DNA from 3 places in the Bradyrhizobium sp. USDA 4369 genome. Region 1 is predicted to be linked to each of the others. Evidence: predicted binding sites of a transcription regulator. Region 1 holds the regulator's gene; each other region holds the start of a gene.
The links. The regulator LexA, encoded in region 1, represses DNA repair genes until DNA is damaged. The targets are predictions, from matches to a motif close to TGTTCNNNNTGTGTTCNG.
Positions count from the first base shown of each region.

Region 1 (6,324 bases):
TTCGAGCGTCAGGGCTACTTCGTGCGCGATCCGGACTCGACGCCGGACAAGCTCGTCTTCAACCGTACGATCGGCCTGCGCGATACGTTCGCCAAGGAAGTCGCGAAGGGGTGATGATGCGCCCGGCCGGCGCGATCGCCGCCTCAGGTGATCGCGTCATGCCCGGCCTCGGTCAGCCTCGGCACGCCGTCGCTGACCTCGACGAGGCCGCGCGCGGTGAGCAGCGCAATATCCTCGTCCGCGACGGGCGAAAGCGCGAGCCGGCGTCCCTTGATGTCTCGCAATGTCCAGCGCAGGTGGATCGCCTTCTCGAGATCGAGATCGGCAAGGGGGTCGTCGATACGGTCGTCGTCCATACCCCAATAAGCACCGATGCGACCCAAAGTTCCAATCACCATTCGTGCACATAGCTGCGAGATTCGCGTTTCGTTCCGCTAGGCCAATTCCGCTGGGTTCCGCTAGCCTCTGTTTCCGTAAAATTACGGGGTACCGAGATGGCGGAGCCCGCCAGGCCGCCAGGATGGCGTCGCGGGATCGCGGGCGTGATGGCCGATGTCTGGTCGCCGCGCGGCGCGCGGACCGGAGGCTGGCCTGTGGTCGGCACCGACGCCTGGCCATCGCTGTCCGCCCATCTGACGCGCTGGACGCGCGAGGAGGCCGGGGCTGGCCGGCTGCTGCCCTGGGTGCCCGTCGCCTTCGGCGCCGGCATTGCGGTTTATTTTGCCGCCGATCATGAGCCCGCGCTGTGGGCAAGCGTGCCGACCGCGCTGCTGCTCTGCACCGTCGCCGTGCTGATGCGGCGGCATCCGCTGTTTCCGGCGGCGGTGATGATCGCGGCCGCGGCGTCCGGCTACGCGGTCGCGACCATCAAGACCGCACGCGTGGCGCATCCGGTGCTGCCTCGGCCCCTTTACTCCGTGGCGCTGTCCGGCTTCGTCGAGGCGCGTGACATCCGCGAGCGTAGCGATCGCATCGTGCTGCGTGTGACCGCGATGGAGAGCGAGCGCCACGCGATCACGCTGACGCGCGTCCGGCTGGCCGTGCGCAAGGGCACCGCGCCCGATGTCGGAAGCTTCGTGCAGCTCAAGGCGCGGCTGCTGCCGCCACTGGCGCCGGTGCGGCCCGGCAGTTACGATTTTGCGCGCGACATGTTCTTCCAAGGCATTGGCGCCTCCGGCTTCGTGATGGGCGGGATCACGACGCTGACGCCGCCGCAGGAGGGCGGCTTCGGCCTGCGCTATGCGGCGGCGATGCAGGGCCTGCGCGATGCGATCGACGCGCGCATCCGGGCCCGGCTCGATGGCGACGAGCGCGCCATCGCGACCGCGCTGCTGACCGGCCGGCGCGATGCGATCACGCCTGATGTCAACGACGCGATGTTCATCTCGGGCCTCGGCCATGTGCTCTCGATCTCGGGCTATCATATGGCGGTGGTCGCGGGCGTCGTGTTCTTCGCGGTGCGCGCGCTGCTCGCACTGATCCCTGGCCTCACCGTCAGCCTCCCGATCAAGAAATGGGCGGCTGCGGCAGCTTTGGTCGCGGCGGCGTTCTATCTGCTCCTGTCGGGCGCAGAGGTCGCGACGCAGCGGTCGTTCTTCATGACGGCCGTCGTGCTGATCGCGGTCATGGTCGACCGCCGCGCGGTGACGTTCCGCACACTGGCCGTCGCGGCGATGATTGTCCTGATCGCGGCGCCCGAAGCGCTCGTCCATCCGAGCTTTCAGATGTCGTTCGCGGCGACGCTCGGCCTGGTCGCGCTGGTGCAATTCGGCCTGCCGCGATTATTCGCGACGCCGGACAGCTCCGTCACCGAGCGCATCGCATTATGGGGCGGCCGCGAGCTCGCGATGCTGCTCTTGGCCTCGCTGATCGCGGGGCTCGCCACGACGCCCTACGCGGCGTTTCACTTCCATCGGATCACGCCCTATGGCGTGCTGGCCAATCTTGCGGCCATGCCCGTGGTCTCGGCGCTGGTGATGCCGGCCGGCCTGCTGGGACTGCTTGCGGCGCCCTTCGGACTCGACGGTCTTTGCTGGACATTGATGGGCTGGGGCATCGACTGGATGATCGCGGTGACGCGCTGGGTGGCGGCGCTGCCAGGGGCCGTTGGACGCGTCACGGCGTTCGGCATCGGTCCGCTGATCCTGGCCAGTTTCGGACTCCTGCTCATCGGCCTGTTGCGGACACCGCTGCGCTGGTCGGGCGCGGTCCTGCTCGCCATGGCCACGATCTGGTCCGTCAGCACGCCGCAGCCGGACATCCTGATTTCCGGCGACGGACGCGCGGTCGCCGTGCGCGGGCGCGACGGTCGGCTGCATGTGATGCGGACCGGCAAGGATGTGTTCGTCGTCAAGGAATGGCTGGCGGCCGATGCCGATCCGCGCGTGCCGTCGGACCCCACCTTGGGAGACGGGGTGTCCTGCGACGAGTCCGGTTGTGTGATGGCCATGGCCGATGGCCGGTTCGTGGCGCTGACGCTGCGCCCGGAGGCGCTGGCCGACGATTGCACGCGCGCGGCACTGATCGTGACGTCGCGTGCTGCGCCGGCGTCCTGCGCAGCCGCCGCGATCGATCGCCAGCGCCTGCAGCAGCAGGGCGCCTTGATGCTGGCGACGCAGGGGGCGGGATTTGCTGTCACACCGGCGCGCGCCGTCGGCACCAGCCGGCCATGGTGGCCCGCCGCCGAGACTGGCGCGTTCGAACCGGTGCTGACGCCGCGTGCGTCCACGCCACGCGTTCAGGACGCGACACCGCCCGAGGCGGAGCAGGGGACGGAGGATTAGGTCATTCACGACCTGCGAGGGTGGGCCGTTCACCCACGCAATCATCTCAAATGGAACGCCAACATCATGAGACGCTCCGCAGACTCACAAGATGCCCGCCGAGCGCCCCATGTTCGTTACCAGATATTCGTTACCAGAGACCGCCAAGCGGCGGCCGCCGGTTGTTGCCAAAACCCAAAACGAGGAGCTGCCGCGCCGCGTCGGTGCGATCCGTAGAACAGACTTGGCGAATCCAGACCCGGCGAATCCAGACGCGCCTAACGAGGGTGGACTTGCCAAGGAAACGCAGCGGGGGCCGAGCAGTACGATCAGGTGATGCTGATACGGCGAATCGTCGGGCTCTCTGTCGCCGGAAGCTCCTCCGCAACATCCGGGCGTCGATCGGCTGATGGCTTGGTGACCGGCAGCTGCAGCACGGTCACGCGCTGGCCCTCGCACAGCTGGGTCACAAGCACATGGCGCCCGTCGGCGAACTCGACAGCGTCGTGATGGCGATCGGGAATGTGCTTCTCGATGGTGTTGAACTTGGCCACGCGCTCTCGGATCGTGCGGGTCCACAGCCAGCGGCTGTCGTAGCGGACGTCCTCGGCGAACGCGAGCTCGGTGCCGGGGAGCATGCAGACCGCGACGTTGGGCTCGCTTTCCAAGGCGAAGCCACGGGTCGCGGTGCCGCGGAAAGTCGTCGATATCAGCGTCTCGCCGACCTTGGCGGGACGGGAGGCAACGGCATGGAGGCTGTAGTCACACATCGGATCGCTCCTCGTTCAGAGATAGCCGACCCACGCTCCCCCCGGACAGGCGCAGGCCTCTATCAGAGTGGACATCAAGGAGGATGTTAGCGCGCGCTTCGCGGCATTTCTGCGCTGATCTGCACGGCCTCTGCCTGCGCGCGATCACAAGCGTTTGAGCACGCGTTCGAGTCTACCGCGTTGCACATCATGAGGTGCATTGGCAGAGGGCGTGATTGCTTGCCGCCAGCGGCCGCTGTCGCGCGACGCACCGCTTCAAGAGGCGGCCGCCGCATCGTCCCGATGGCGGAGCTCACTCACGCCACCGGTCAGTGCTGAGGTTCGCTGATGGTGATGACCGCTGAGCTTGTCGGCGTCCGTATCCGCGCAGCGTCTCCGCGATCAGTATTTGCGATAGAGGCCAACCAGCTTGCCCTGGATCTTCACCCGGTTGGGCGGCAGGATGCGCACCTCGTAAGCGGTGTTGGCGGGCTCCAGCGCGATCGAGGCGCCGCGGCGCCGGAAGCGCTTCAGCGTCGCTTCCTCGTCGTCGATCAGCGCCACCACGATGTCGCCGGTGTCGGCGGTCTCGTTGCGCTGGATCAGCGCCATGTCGCCGTCGAGGATACCGGCATCGACCATCGAATCGCCGCGCACTTCGAGGGCGTAATGATCGCCATTGCCGAGCATGTCGGCGGGAACGCTGATCGTATGGCTGCGGGTCTGCAGCGCCTCGATCGGGGTACCGGCGGCAATCCGGCCCATGACCGGCACCGCGACGGGCCGCTCGCCGTCGTCGAGCGCGGGCGTGGAGGTTCTCACCTTGCCGAGATTCCCCTCGATGACCGACGGCGTGAAACCGCGGCGGTTGCTGGCCGCCTGCGACAGCTCCGGAAGCTTGATCACCTCGATCGCGCGGGCGCGATTGGGCAACCGACGGATGAAGCCGCGCTCCTCCAGCGCCGTGATCAAGCGATGGATACCGGACTTCGAGCGCAGGTCGAGCGCATCTTTCATCTCGTCGAAGGACGGCGGCACTCCGGCTTCTTTGAGCCGTTCATTGATGAACCGCAGAAGTTCGTACTGTTTGCGCGTCAGCATCTCGACCTGGTCCCCAGTTGGTGTCGTCCGAGTCCCGTGCCGTGCTCCGACGACCAGCGTTCGAGAGCGAAGGGGAATCGGACGATCGCGTTCGCCCGCAACATACTAAAAACAAATCATGAACGGACACTATATGTTCGATGTGTGTTCCGCAATCCCAAAAATATGGTGAACGGACCGGGATTTGCCGGGGAAATCGGCTCAGAGCGGCAGGCGCAGGATCTCGCATGGGCTTCCGGCCGGTGCCCTCGGCGCGAACGCCGGGCGGATCACCAGCGCCTGCGACAGCGCGAGATTCCCGAGCAGCGAGGAATCCTGCTGCGTCACGGGGGTTGCGATCAGCATGCCGTCGGCGCGCTTGTCGAGCTGTGCCCGCAGATAGTCCTCACGCGAATCGTTGGCGCCGAGGTCGCGGCCGAGCAGGGCGGTCTCGCGCGGCAGCTGCGCCTCCCGGCCGATCAGGCTGCGAATCAGCGGCACCAGAAACAGGATCGCGCAGACATAGGACGACACCGGATTGCCCGGCAGACCAATGACGCGCATGCCGGCGAGGCGGCCGTGCATCATCGGCTTGCCCGGGCGCATCGCGATCTTCCAGAACGCCATCTCGACACCCTCGGCCTCGAGCGCCTGCTTGACCAGGTCATGATCGCCGACCGATGCGCCGCCGGTCGTGACGAGAATGTCGGCCGCGGCCTCGCGCGCGCGGCGAATGCCGGCGACGGTCGCTTCGAGCGTATCGGCGGCAATGCCGAGATCGATGGCTTCGGCGCCTTCACTGCGTACCAGCGCGCGCAGCGCGTAGCCGTTGGAATAGACGATCTGGCCGGGCCCGGGCGAGGATCCGGGCATCACCAGTTCGTCGCCGGTCGCGAGCAGCGCCACCTTCGGCCGCCGCCGCACCGGCAGCATCGGATGGTTCATGCTGGCGGCGAGCGACAGATCGCGGTCGCTGAGACAGCGCCCGGCCTGCAGCAGCACCATGCCCTGGTGGAAGTCCACGCCGGCGGGTCGGATGTGCCGGCCCTTGATCGCCGGCTCCGTGATCACGACGTGGCCATCCTCGGCGATCGTGTCCTCCTGGATCACGACTGCATCGGCCCCCTCCGGCACCACGCCGCCGGTGAAGATGCGGGCGGTTTCGCCGGGCCCCACGACGCGGTCGAACGGCCGTCCCGCCGCGACCTCGCCGATGACTTTCAATCGCACCTTGGGCTTGTCGGCGTCGGCCGCGCGCAGGGCATAGCCGTCCATCGCCGACATCGCCTCAGGCGGCTGGGTCCGCAGCGCCGCGAGGTCGCGGGCGAGCACTCGGTGAAACGCGGCGTCCAGCCCCACCATCTCCTCGGCCAGGGGCTCGGCGCCGGCGAGCACCGCAGACAACGCATCGGACACCGGCATCAGGGCCATGGAACTTCCTTCGGACGGAGACGGGGGACGACTCGAAAGTGTCGCCTTCTAACCGAACGCACACGGCCCGGCCAAGGGTCTAAGCCGCGCGCCACGTTCGCATCAGTCCGCGGGGCCCGCCTCGGCAGCGATCTCAGAGCCCCGCGAGAAAGCCCGCGATCAGGCGGGTGATCTCTTGCGGCCGCTCCAGGCTCGGCAGATGCGCCGCTTCGGCGATCGCGCAGCCCGAGCCGTTCGGCAATGTCGCCGCGATCAGGCGGCTTCGCTCCCGGATATGAGGAAAGTCGAACTCGCCCCAGATG
Region 1 covers NZ_JBSRYH010000001.1:6,229,473-6,235,796, forward strand. Annotated here, with positions in the region: gene ACVIJ6_RS28285 (glutamine--tRNA ligase/YqeY domain fusion protein) at 1-114, shown strand, start outside; gene ACVIJ6_RS28290 (hypothetical protein) at 144-356, opposite strand; gene ACVIJ6_RS28295 (ComEC/Rec2 family competence protein) at 495-2,783, shown strand; gene ACVIJ6_RS28300 (hypothetical protein) at 3,092-3,532, opposite strand; gene lexA (transcriptional repressor LexA) at 3,914-4,612, opposite strand; gene ACVIJ6_RS28310 (molybdopterin molybdotransferase MoeA) at 4,814-6,022, opposite strand; gene ACVIJ6_RS28315 (alpha/beta fold hydrolase) at 6,156-6,324, opposite strand, start outside.

Region 2 (6,324 bases), 4.4 Mb from region 1:
CGGTCCGACCCACGGCTTGAAGCTGTAGCCGAACGTATGCAGATCGCTGTCGGAGCGGATGCCGGGATAGCGATGCGTGCGCCAGGTGCCGCCAAAACTGTCCTGGCTCTCCAGGATGACGAAGCGGGTCTCCGGCATCTGCCTGGCAAGCTGATAGGCACTGCCGATGCCCGATATGCCGGCGCCGACGATCAGCACGTCGAAATGTTCAGTCGCGTGAGAGGAGGCAGCCTCCCGGATGGGCGCGATGACGTTCATTGTTGTCCTTGGGCGGTTGTTGTTTCCTCGCGCAACAGGCTGAACCTGATCACGACGACGGTCAACCCGTCGCAGCACGCCGCCTCATTGCGGCGATGCCGTCAATTTCCGCTGAGCGGCATGCCCCATTGCCGCGCGGTCTGCACCACCCACTCGCGATACAGCGTGAGCGGCGTGACGCCGGTCATGCCGCCGCAGCCGTCGCCCAGATTTGGCCCGGTCGACCATGAGACCACGCCGATCAGGACCTGTCCCTGCGTCTGCGTCTCGAATGCAGGCCCGCCGGAATCGCCGGTGCAGCCGCCGAGGCCGGGCTTCGTGCCCTGGGTCGCCGGATCGACGAGCCGGATCTGCAACGTGCCCGGTTTGCCGGTCGCGACGAGCGGCGCGGCGCGCACCACGCCGCCGCTCTTGCCGTCCCCCGGAATCGCGACGCCGATGCCGGCGACCGTGAACATGTTGCCGGCCGCCAGCGGCGATTGCGGCACGCCCAGCGCCGCCGCAACGCGCTCGGGCGCAGGATCCGCCAACTCCAGCAATGCGACATCGGCCGTGGCGCGATGCGCGAGAATGGATTGCATGCTGAAGCCCGGATGCACCGCCACGCGCCGCACCGTCTTGAGGGCCGGCTTGCGCTCACGATCATATTCCACGATGCGATAATCGACGCCCGGCTGCACGCAATGGCCCGCGGTCAGCACCAGCTTCGGCGCGATCAAGGCGCCGCTGCAGAAATTACCGCGCGAGCCGACGATGGTGACGACGGACCGTCCGATGCCATCGGTCACAGCCGGTGCGTTGCCGACGATGGCTGCAGCCGGGCACGAGACCAGCAGGGCGGCGACAGCAGTGGCGGCGAGGCGCTTCATCGCGGCACACATAGCCGCTGGCGGCGATATCGCCAAGCGCGGCGTCCCATGATAGCGATCATCGGGAGATCGAGCGAGGATGAGAGCATCATGGTCGAGGCGGTGATCTTTGATTTCGGTGGCGTCATGACGACATCGCCGTTCGAGGCGTTTGCGCGGTTCGAAAGAGAGCGCGGCTATCCCGCCGACATCATCCGGAACACCAACGCCGCCAATCACCTCGATAACGCCTGGGCGAAGTTCGAGCGCGCCGAGATCGATCTGGACACGTTCGACCGGCTGTTCGCCGAGGAGTCGCTGGCGCTCGGCGGCGCCGCGGTCAGCGGCCGCGAGGTGCTGCCGCTGCTCGCCGGTGATCTCCGCCCCGAGATGGTCGAGGCGCTGCGCCGAATCAAGTCGGAGTGCAAGACCGGCTGCATCACCAACAATCTGCCGGCCAACGCGATCGGCAGCCAAAGCGGGCGCTCCTTCTACGTCGCCGAGGTGATGGCGCTGTTCGACCACGTGATCGAATCGGCCAAGATCGGTTTGCGCAAGCCCGATCTGCGAATCTATCAGATGATGATCGAGGCGCTCGGCGTCAATCCGGCCGATTGCGTCTATCTCGACGATCTCGGCGTCAACCTCAAGCCAGCGCGGGCCCTGGGCATAACGACGATCAAGGTAGTCAGCGCATCGCAGGCGATCACCGAGCTCGAGGCCGCGACCGGGCTCAGGCTCACTTAGTTCGCCGCGCTGCTCCGCTCCGGAAATGCCGCCGCCAGTGCCGCGCCGTCGGCCTGCAGGACGCCGCGCTCGGTGATCAATCCCGTCACCAGCCGGGCCGGGGTGACGTCGAAGCCGTAATTCGCCACTGGCGATCCCGGAGGAACGATCCGCACCGTTTCGATGCGACCGTCCGCCGTGCGGCCGGTCATCTCGCTGACCTCCTGGGCGCTGCGCTGTTCGATCGGAATCTGCCGCCCCTCGCCGACCGCGAAGTCGATCGTCGGCGACGGCAGCGCGACATAGAACGGCACGCCATTGTCATGCGCCGCGAGCGCCTTCAGATAGGTGCCGATCTTGTTGCAGACATCGCCATTGGCCGCGACGCGGTCGGTGCCGACGATGGCGAGATCGACCATGCCGTGCTGCATCAGATGGCCGCCGGTATTGTCGGGGATGACGGTATGAGCCACCCCATGATGACCGAGCTCCCAGGCGGTGAGCGATGCGCCCTGGTTGCGCGGCCGGGTCTCGTCGACCCAGACATGGATCGGAATGCCGCGATCATGCGCGAGATAGATCGGCGCCGTCGCCGTGCCCCAATCGACGGTCGCGAGCCAGCCGGCGTTGCAATGGGTGAGCACGTTCACGACCTCGCCCGGCGTCTTACGCGCCACGGCCGCCTCGATCAGCGCGAGGCCGTGCTTGGCGATGCCCTGGTTGATCGTCACATCCTCGCCGGCGATGTCGACCGCGCGCGCATAGGCGGCGTCACGCCGCTCCGACGGCGCCAGCCGGCCCAGCATCGTGCGCATCGTGTCGAGCGCCCATTTGAGATTGATCGCAGTCGGCCGCGTCGCGATCAGCATCTCATAGGCGCGGTCGATGCCCGGATCGGAGCGGTCGTCGCGCATCGCCAGCGCCATGCCGAACGCGGCGGTGGCGCCGATCAGCGGCGCACCACGCACCAGCATGCTGCGGATCGCGTCCGCCGCCTCCTCGCAGGTCGTGATCTTCGCCAACACGAATTCATGCGGCAACCGGCGCTGATCGATCGCGCAGACCGACCAGCCGTCGGCATCGAGCCAGATGCTGCGATAATGCTTGCCGTCGACCTTCATCGCCCGCCCTCAGCTCAGTTGCGCAGAACGCGGCCGGCGACCGCATCGAGTTTTTTCAGCAGTTCGGGATCGCGCGCGTCGGGCGCGGTGATCAGGGCGGTGTCGAGGGCTCGATCGGAGCCGATCGGGCACGGCTCGTGCTCGCGCGGAAATTCGCGGGCGAGCCGGGCCACCAGTCCCTTGGCCTTGTCGGCATTGGTGGTGAGCACGCGGATGATGTCCTGCACGGTCACCGCGTCATGGTCCGGATGCCAGCAATCGAAATCCGTCACCATCGCCACAGTCGCGTAGCAGATCTCAGCCTCCCGTGCGAGCTTGGCTTCCGGCATGTTGGTCATGCCGATGACGGAATAGCCTGCGGATTTGTAGGTCATGCTTTCGGCATAGGTCGAGAATTGCGGCCCCTCCATGCAGACGTAGGTGCCGCCGCGCGCGACCGCGATGCCCTCGGCCTCGGCCGCAGCCGCCAGATGGATGCGCAGCCGCGGCGAGACCGGATGCGCCATCGAGACATGCGCCACGCATCCTTTGCCGAAGAACGAGCTCTCGCGCTTGTAGGTGCGATCGACGAACTGGTCGACCAGCACGAAGGTGCCGGGCGGCAGCTCCTCCTTGAAGGAACCGCAGGCCGACAGCGACACCAGGTCGGTGACCCCGGCGCGTTTCAGCACATCGATATTGGCGCGATAGTTGATGTCGGACGGTGACAGCCGGTGCCCTTTGTCATGCCGCGGAAGGAAGACGATCGGCAGTCCGGCGATGGTCCCGCGGCGCAACGGCGCCGACGGCTCGCCCCACGGGCTTGCGATCACCTCCTCGCGGGCCGCTTCCAATCCGGGCAGATCATAGATGCCCGAGCCGCCGATAATCCCAAGCACAGCCTTTGTCATATGACCCCCATCGCCAAGCAGAGCGAGAATGCCAGCTCCGGGAGGAATTGGGAACAGCACCCATCCGAAGCCATGATGACCGGCCGGTCCCCATGCTGTCGGCCGCCGGTGCCGGATGGATCGCGCTCAAGCCCGCCGTCTGCTACATTGGCGCGACAGTCCCGCTTTGCAAGGTCCCGATGGCCCGACGCACCGGCAGCGCCGATCTTCCGCTCCATTCCGGGCGCGTCCCGGCCTGGCTCGGCACGCGTATGGCCACGCTCGGCGCCATCATCACCCAGGCGATCGTGCATCATTATGGCCGCGACGAATTCCTGAGTCGACTGTCGCATCCGTTCTGGTTCCAGTCGTTCGGCGCCGTGATGGGCATGGACTGGCATTCCTCTGGCATCACCACGAGCGTGATCGGCGCGCTGAAGCGTGGGCTGAAGCCGCTGTCCGGAGAGCTCGGCATCCATGTCTGTGGCGGCCGCGGCGAGCATTCGCGCAAGACGCCGGACGAGCTTCGCCTGCTCAGCGACCGGCTCGGTCTCGATGGCGAGGATCTGGTGCGCACCAGCAAGCTCGTCGCCAAGGTCGACAGCGCCGCGGTGCAGGACGGCTTCGATCTCTATCTGCACGGCTTCTTCGTCACCGCCGACGGCACATGGACCGTCGTGCAGCAGGGCATGAATGGCGACGCCCGCCAGGCCCGCCGCTATCATTGGCATTCGCAACAGCTGGCGGATTTCGTCGACGCCCCGCACAGCGCGATCGACGGCCCCGCCCAGGGCGAGATCGTCAATCTAACCGACCGACGCGCCGCGGTTTCGCGCCATGCCCAGCTCTCGCTGCTGACCGAGCTCGGACCGGACCGCCTCGTCACCGAGTTCGAGCGGCTCAGCACGCCGGAGCCGGCGCAGGGCCTGCTGCCGCACCTCATCATGCCCGCCCATCACGATGTCAGGCCGAAGGACGTGTTCGCGCGCCGGCTGCACGGCACGCTGGCGGCGGCGGCCGAGCGCGGGCCGGTGGACTTCCCCGAGCTGCTGCTGACGCCCGGCGTCGGCGCGCGCACCGTGCGGTCGCTCGCCATGGTCGCCGAGGTCGTGCATGGCGCGCCGTACCGGTTCACGGATCCGGCCCGGTTCTCGCTGGCGCATGGCGGCAAGGATCGGCATCCTTATCCCGTCCCCATCAAGGTCTATGACGAGACCATCCGCGTGCTCAAATCGGCGGTGGGCCAGGCCAAGCTCGGCCGCGACGAGGCGATGTCGGCGCTGAAGCGGCTCGACGACCAGGCGCGACGGCTGGAGCGCACGGCGTCCGGCCCGTCGCTCGACGCCTTCATCGCCACCGAGCGGACTGCGTCGCCTGACCTCGACGGGCGCTCGGTGTTCGGCTGGGAGCGCGATCTCATTCAACGCACCGGCGAGGCTTGACGGCATGTCGGCGCGCAGCGCGGGCGTGCTCGCCTTTCGCCGAACCGCCGGCCAGCTCGAGGTGCTGCTGGTGCATCCAGGCGGGCCGTTCTGGCGCAACAAGGATCTCGGCGCCTGGTCGATTCCGAAGGGCGAGTTCGGCGGCGAAGAAGAAGCCGAGGCGGTGGCGCGGCGCGAATTTGCCGAGGAGCTCGGCACCGCGATGACCGCGCCACTGATCGGGCTCGGTGAGATCAAGCAGCGCGGCGGCAAGGTGGTCGAGGCGTTCGCTGCCGAGGTCGATCTCGATGCCGATGCCATCGTCAGCAACGAATTCGAGCTGGAATGGCCACCACGCAGCGGCCGCATCGGACGCTTTCCCGAGGTGGACCGCGCCGCCTGGTTCGGCCTCGCCGAGGCGAGCGAACGCATCAATCCGGCGCAGGCCGTGCTGCTCGATCGTCTCGCGGAGATCGTCGGCGACGGGTGAGGTATCTCCCTTCGCCGCCGGACTCACGCCGCGCGAACGTTGCCGAGGAATCGGCCGGTCTCGGTCTTGAGCTGATCCGATTGGCTGCCGAGCTGGGCCGCCGCGCTCAGCACCTGCGCCGCCGCCGCGCCGACCTGGCCGGAGGCCTCGCGGACGCCGACGATGTGCTGCATGACGCCCTGGGTGCCCTGGGCCGCCTGCTGGACGCTACGCGCGATCTCCTTGGTTGCAACGCCCTGCTCCTCGACCGCAGCCGCGATGGTCTCGGTGATCTCGTTCATCTGACCGATCGTGCTGCCGATGTCGCGGATCGCGGTGACGGTCGAGGTCGTCGCATCGCGGATGGCCTCGATCTGGCTGGTGATCTCCTCGGTTGCCTTGGCAGTCTGCGCCGACAGCGCCTTGACCTCGTTGGCGACCACGGCGAAGCCCTTGCCGGCTTCGCCGGCACGTGCCGATTCGATCGTGGCATTCAACGCCAGCAGATTGGTCTGGCCGGCGATGGTCTGGATCAGCGCCATCACCTCGCCGATCTTCTGCGAGGCGAGAACCAGCCTGTTGACCATCGCTTCGGTTTTGGCCGCCTGCTCC
Region 2 covers NZ_JBSRYH010000001.1:1,850,156-1,856,479, forward strand. Annotated here, with positions in the region: gene ACVIJ6_RS08425 (flavin-containing monooxygenase) at 1-258, opposite strand, end outside; gene ACVIJ6_RS08430 (S1 family peptidase) at 360-1,127, opposite strand; gene ACVIJ6_RS08435 (HAD-IA family hydrolase) at 1,215-1,853, shown strand; gene mtnA (S-methyl-5-thioribose-1-phosphate isomerase) at 1,850-2,953, opposite strand; gene ACVIJ6_RS08445 (S-methyl-5'-thioadenosine phosphorylase) at 2,968-3,843, opposite strand; gene ACVIJ6_RS08450 (DUF763 domain-containing protein) at 4,023-5,264, shown strand; gene ACVIJ6_RS08455 (NUDIX domain-containing protein) at 5,269-5,733, shown strand; gene ACVIJ6_RS08460 (methyl-accepting chemotaxis protein) at 5,757-6,324, opposite strand, start outside.
Region 2: ACVIJ6_RS08450 (DUF763 domain-containing protein) is a predicted target of LexA. The motif match lies at 3,882-3,899, and genes of this name have one in related genera.

Region 3 (6,324 bases), 180 kb from region 1:
GCAGGGCGCAGAGATCAGCCGGCTGATCGGCGAGGAGCTCGCGCCCTATGCGACCGGCGGACAGGTGGCGATCGGCGGTGCCGAACTCCAGCTCCAGCCGGCCACCGCACAAACCCTGGCGCTGGCCCTGCACGAGCTGGTGACGAACTCGGCCAAATACGGCGCGCTGTCGGTCCGCTCCGGTCATCTCTCGGTCAAATGGACCATCGAAGACGACGTTCTCGAGATCGTGTGGATCGAGACCGGCGGGCCGCGGGTCCACGTGCCGACCTCCCGCGGATTTGGCACCCGGAGTTTGATGGCTAGTGTCGAGAGCCAGCTCGGCGGGCGCGCCTGGTTTGACTGGCGGCCCGAAGGGCTGATCTGTCGGTTGATCGTGCCCTTACGTCCGGGCGCGATGCCGCCGGAGATGACGAGCTCCTTCACGAGCGCCACGCCCAACCCTGCTCGACAGCGCGCAGCCGGCTGAACGGCGGCGGGCGACGCCGGTGCGACGAAATTAGGAACGACGCGCCGCAGCCGACGCCTTCCCTTCGTCTCCGGCGGCGTTCCCTCATCTCGCCGGAGGCAACTCCGTGTGGGCTGTGGCCCAGCGTTCGCCCCCTCGGGCGCAGAGTCCGTTCGGGCCGGGATGCCGCCTCAGTCGGCCTTCCCGGTCCGGCTGGCCCCCTTAAGCGGCGCTTCGCTGCAGATGCCGGCCCTCCTTGACCTCCTCGATGATCTTGGCACTGAACGCTTCCAGATCACCGGGATTGCGCGACGTGATCACACCTTGGTCGACGACCACCTCCGCATCCTGCCAATCCGCACCGGCATTCACGACGTCGGTCTTGATCGACTTGTAGGACGTCATCTTGCGGCCTTTCGCGATGCCCGTCTCGATCAGCAGCCATGGCGCATGGCAGACCGCGGCCACGATCTTCTTTGCCTCGAAGATGTCCTTGATGAACTTCAGCGCCTTCGGCTCGAGACGCAAGAGGTCCGGGTTGATCTGGCCGCCCGGCAGCACGATGGCGTCGTAGTCCGAGGCCGATGCCTGGTCGAGCGTCTTGTCGACCTTGACGGGCCGCCCCCAATCCTTCTGGTCCCAGCCCTTGATCTCGCCCGCGGCGAGCGAGATCACGTCGACGGTCGCTCCGGCCTGCTTCAAGCGATCACGCGGCACTTCGAGCTCCGATTGTTCGAAGCCATTCGTGGCGAGAATGGCGATCCGCTTTCCCTTGATATCCATGATGCTCTCCTGTTCAGACGGATATGCTGGCCAACCCGGCCGGCGCGACCATCGTTCCCGGCGCAGGTCAGGACTGATCGTCACAACTCATCGAGCGCATTGGTCTCAGCATGGAACAGCGAAGCTCTGCCGCAGTTTGTATGCGGGAGCAGCCCCTGTCCGCCCCGGCCACGCGGACCAGCCGGACGCTCCGTCCACGGATTGCGATCTGGAGCTCCTCGTGCCCTATGCGCTTTTTGAGAATGACGAACAAATGACCCGTCCGTTTCGGACCGAGCGCGAGGTCTGGGAGGCCGCGGAGCGTGCAGATCTCGTGACCTTGGATACGCACGGCGAGAAGGTGCTCGACAACAATTTCGAGATCAAACCTTGCGAAGCCACGGCGGACGAGCTTGCTGGAGCTCCTGGCCAAGAGATCGTTTTTCCAGACGCGCGCAGCGCTGACCGGACTCTTGACAACGGCGCGGAGCAACGCCCGTCGCCTGCGGGAAAGAAGACGGCGGCAGAGACGTCCTCATGAGCACGGGCAATTGGCACGACCAGCCTTCTTTTCGTACCAAGAACATATACGGAACATTCTGCGATCATCCGCGTTGGCACCTCATGGGATTCAACCACGTGAGATGCAGCCAAGAGTGGAAATCGGCATGACCGAGAAGATTGAAAAGGATCCGAAGGATTGGGCGTCGGGAGACGATCCAGTGACCAATGCGCAAACCTCCTACTTGAAGACTCTGAGTGAGCAGGCAGGCCAGCCCGATCCGACGAAGGAGGTGCGGACTAAGGCTGAAGCGTCCGAGCTGATCGACGAGATGCGGCGCGCAGCGGGATTGGACTGAGATCGTTCGATCTGTCCACCAAGTAGCGGGACCGGTATTCCAGTGGCTTCGGCGACAGGCTGAAACAGCCTGAAAAGGTCGCGAATCAGGACTCGGTCGTCTAGTCTTGCCGCATTTCGCGGGAGTACCCCATGGTTGCGGACAGTGACAGCAAGGTTGCCTGGCATCGCGCTCAGCTCAAGAAGTACCGCGCGGCTCTGAAGCAAATCGAGACAGCGCGGTTCACAGTCGGCGAAAGCGCCGACGCCAAGGCGATAGAACGGACCAAGCGGCAGGTGGCTGAGCTCCAGCTCAAGATCCGCGAGTCGGAGCAAGTCATCGGCCAATACGACAAGCAGGCGCGACGCCCGCTGGCCACGGATCTGCGAAGCCTCTCCAACGTCTCATGGCGCGACTGGACCGGCAACGGTCCGCGCTGACGACGCGCCGTTTATTGGACCAGTGTCCTCATCGGCCAGGCTGCGATGCCGGCTCGGCGCGGTCATGTCGCCTGTCGAGGCATTCGCTGCCAGAGGCCCCTCCTCCCGTGGCATCCATCGCCGCAAACGCTCATCGCTCCTGCGGAGGGCCGCCAGATCGATCCGTCCTTCCGCCAGCGCCGTCTTGGCGCAGGCCAGCACGCGGTGGAACTGCGTGCCATCATAGGCGACGAGCAGGAGATCGGCGCCGCCGCTGAGAGCCTCGACGACAGCCTTGCAGAGATCGCGGCCGTAGATCGCGCCCATCACCAGATCGTCGGTGATGATCACTCCCTGGTAGTTCCATCGGCCGCGGATCAGACCGTCGAGCACGGCCTTGGAATGCGATGCCGGACGCTCGCGGTCGATCGCATCGACCACGACGTGGCCGACCATTATCGCCGCATCCGAATTGTCGAGTACCTGACGAAAGGGCCGCCAATCCGACTGTTCCAAGACCTCCGCAGGTGTTTCTAGATCTGCGGAGAAATGATGCGTGTCGACCGCAACGCGCCCGAGACCCGGGAAGTGCTTGACGGCGGCGCGAATGCCACTGGCCTCGAGACCGCGCACATAGCCGAGCGCGATGTCGCCGACCACGGCCGGATCATTGGAGATCGCGCGCCGACTGATCAGCGTGTGAAAGTCGAACCTGTTGTGCGTCCAGCTCGGCCGCAGATCGACGACCGGCGCGAGATTCAAGGTGATACCGGCATCCGCGAGGGACCGTCCCTGGCTCTGTCCCATCTCGAGCGCCCGCGGCATCCGCCGCGCCTCCGGCAGGTCGGCCAAGGTCGCAAGAGCGGGCATGTTCGGCACAGCCGGAGACAGGTGCGCGACAGAGCCTCCCTCCTGATCGGCCGAGACCAGCAGAGGTGGCAGGCCGGCGCTGACCCGCTCGGCCTGCAGCCGCGCGATCTCAGCACGAAGTTGAGCAGCGGTTCGGCCTCGGATATTGTGGTGGGTCACGTAGATGCCGGCGATCAGGCCCTGCCGCGCCAGCGCGGCAGCATCCGCCGTCGACGTGTAACCAACCATGAAATGCCGCCCGAGCAGCCGCGCGACCTCGGGCGCAGTGTCGAACGTCTCGTACTTGCGCCAGGCGAACGTGAATTGCGTTGATGTCAGTGCGAGCAGCGGGATGCACCAGACGAGGACGAGCAGCCTCCCGGAGAGGCCGCGCCGCCAGCGTCCGCTGAGCAGGAGCAGAAGCGGAGCCGCCAGACCGATGATCAGCAAGGCGGCGTGACCCGTGCCGCGCAGCCGAACGAGATACGGCTCGTTACTGTTGAACGTGATGAATATGAAGAGCAGAGCAAGGCTCCAGAGGACTGCCGTCCCGATACGCCCGAGCATGTGTGCAGCCGATCATTCCAGGGGGAAAGACGGCCTTTGCGTAACAATGCCGATCCGCCGGCGCCAGCGGCGGAGTCGCCTCTGCACGAAATCTGCAAACAAATCCTGAAATGCTGCAGACCCGCTCGTCAGCGGCTGCACGTGACGGCGTCATGGTGGCTCATCGGCTGGTGCATCCTGGCCGCATCGCTCCCATCGAGGACCTTCGCATGACCGCCTCCGCCGAGCCGACGGCCACCCCAGCCGCATCTGATTCCAGATGGCTCAAATTCGCAATCGCTCTGAGCCTCGTCGGAATGGCCGACATACTGCTCTACGACGGCCGCCCCATCGGCCTTGGCCTGCCGCTCTTCCTCGCCGCGCTCGCCACGACCGGCATCCTCGTCAATGTCGCGATGATCTCGCGCCGCCGGCTGATCGGAGCGACTGCCCTCTTCGTCGCGGGCTTGGCTCCTGTCGTCGAGGATCTGGGCCTGCTGTCATTCCCCATCATGCTGGTCATGATCCTGTCGGCGGTGGCATTCGCGACCCATCCAGGCGCCCGCGGATTCACGCTGCCGCTGACCGCCGCCCGACAGCTGCTCCTGATCGGACCATTCCGGCTCGTGCCCGACATCATCATGATGCTGCGCGATCATTCGCTCACGCGCGCCCTGCTGGTCTGGAGCATTCCGCTGACGCTCGGCGGGGTCTTCGCCCTGTTGTTCGCGGTCGCGAATCCGGTCATCGCGCAATGGCTCGATGTCTTCAGCTTCGACAGATCTGCTTCGGAGCTGACGACGGCGCGTGCGATCTTCTGGCTATTGGCGCTATCGATGATATGGCCGTTCGTCCACCTGCGCTGGCGCCAGCGTGTCGAGCCGACGCAGCCGGCGTTCGACCGCGAGCCCGATCAGGCCCCGTCCCAGCTGTCCACCGTGCTCGGTCCCGCGACCGTGATCCGGTCGTTGATCCTGTTCAACGTCCTGTTTGCCATCCAGACCATTCTCGACGGAGCCTATCTGTGGGGACATGCTGCGCTTCCGAACGGCGTGACATACGCGGCCTATGCGCACCGAGGGGCCTATGTTCTGATCGTCACGGCGCTGCTTGCAGCCGCTTTCGTCATCGTCGCAGGCCGCTCCGAAATCACGGCAACCGGGTCGCCGCTCATTCGTCCACTGATCTATCTCTGGGTGGCACAGAACGTGATGCTGGTCGTCTCTTCGATCCAGCGGCTGCACATGTATGTCGACACCTACGCCCTGACCTACTGGCGAATCGCAGCGTTGATCTGGATGATTCTGGTTGCAATGGGCCTCGTTCTCATCGTGCTCAGGATCGTCCTCGACAAGCCGAGTGCCTGGCTGATCCGCATGAACCTGGTGATGCTTTCGATCACGATCTACGCCTGCACGTTCGTCAATCTTGACGCCGTGATCGCCGATTACAACGTGGCCCACAGCCGCGAGGCCGGGCGGAGCGGCCCGTCCATCGACAGCGATTACCTCGTCTGGCTCGGGCCGCAGGCGCTGCCGGCGCTCGACCGGGCCATGCTGATGTCGCCATCCGACCGGCGGCTGACAGCGGACCGAGACCGCCTCCTCCTGCAGCAGCAAAGTCGGATGGCGGACTGGCGCTCCTGGAGCTTTCGCGGCTGGCGCTTGCAGCGCTATCTCGATACACATCCCCTGTTGCAGAACCCCAGCTGATGTGTCGCCGCGGAGCCCCGACCGTGTCCCCCCGAATCCTCATTGTCGACGATGACCCGCATATCCGGGAGGTGGTGCGCGTTGCGTTAAGCAAGGCCGGCATGGCGGTGACGGAAGCCGCCGACGGCCGCGCCGCCCTGATCAAGTTCACCGACGAGCGACCAGACCTGATCGTCCTCGACGTCGGCATGCCGGAATTCGACGGGCTGGAGGTCTGCCGGCGCATCCGCAGGACGTCGCAGGTGCCGATCCTGTTTCTCTCGGCGCGGGACGAGGAGATCGACCGCATCCTCGGGCTGGAGATCGGTGGCGACGACTACGTCACCAAGCCGTTCAGCCCGCGCGAACTGGTGGCCCGGGTCAACGTCATTCTCCGCCGGGTGGCGACCGCCGGAGCCCATCGCACGGCCGAGCCGGACGAGCTGATCCACGGCCGGCTTCGCCTCGACCCGCAGCAGCACCTCGCTTGCTTTGGCGAGACGCCGCTGGCGCTGACGGCGCTCGAATTCAGCATCCTGCGCACACTGATGACGCGCGCCACGGTCGTATTCAGCCGCGAGCAGATCATGACGGCGGCCTATCAGCTCAATATACAGGTCTCCGACCGCACCATCGACAGCCACATCCGCAACATCCGCGCCAAGCTTGCAGCGGCTGGTTGTGAGGACGCGATTGAAACGGTGCATGGCGTCGGCTTCCGGCTCGGACGCTGCGGCGCGCCATGATCGCGCCGAAACCGAAGGAGAAAT
Region 3 covers NZ_JBSRYH010000001.1:6,413,749-6,420,072, reverse strand. Annotated here, with positions in the region: gene ACVIJ6_RS29125 (HWE histidine kinase domain-containing protein) at 1-469, shown strand, start outside; gene ACVIJ6_RS29120 (type 1 glutamine amidotransferase domain-containing protein) at 671-1,231, opposite strand; gene ACVIJ6_RS29115 (hypothetical protein) at 1,452-1,751, shown strand; gene ACVIJ6_RS29110 (DUF3072 domain-containing protein) at 1,879-2,070, shown strand; gene ACVIJ6_RS29105 (hypothetical protein) at 2,202-2,489, shown strand; gene ACVIJ6_RS29100 (glycoside hydrolase family 3 N-terminal domain-containing protein) at 2,454-3,884, opposite strand; gene ACVIJ6_RS29095 (DUF4153 domain-containing protein) at 4,094-5,575, shown strand; gene ACVIJ6_RS29090 (response regulator transcription factor) at 5,599-6,300, shown strand; gene ACVIJ6_RS29085 (ATP-binding protein) at 6,297-6,324, shown strand, end outside.
Region 3: ACVIJ6_RS29110 (DUF3072 domain-containing protein) is a predicted target of LexA. The motif match lies at 1,790-1,807, and genes of this name have one in related genera.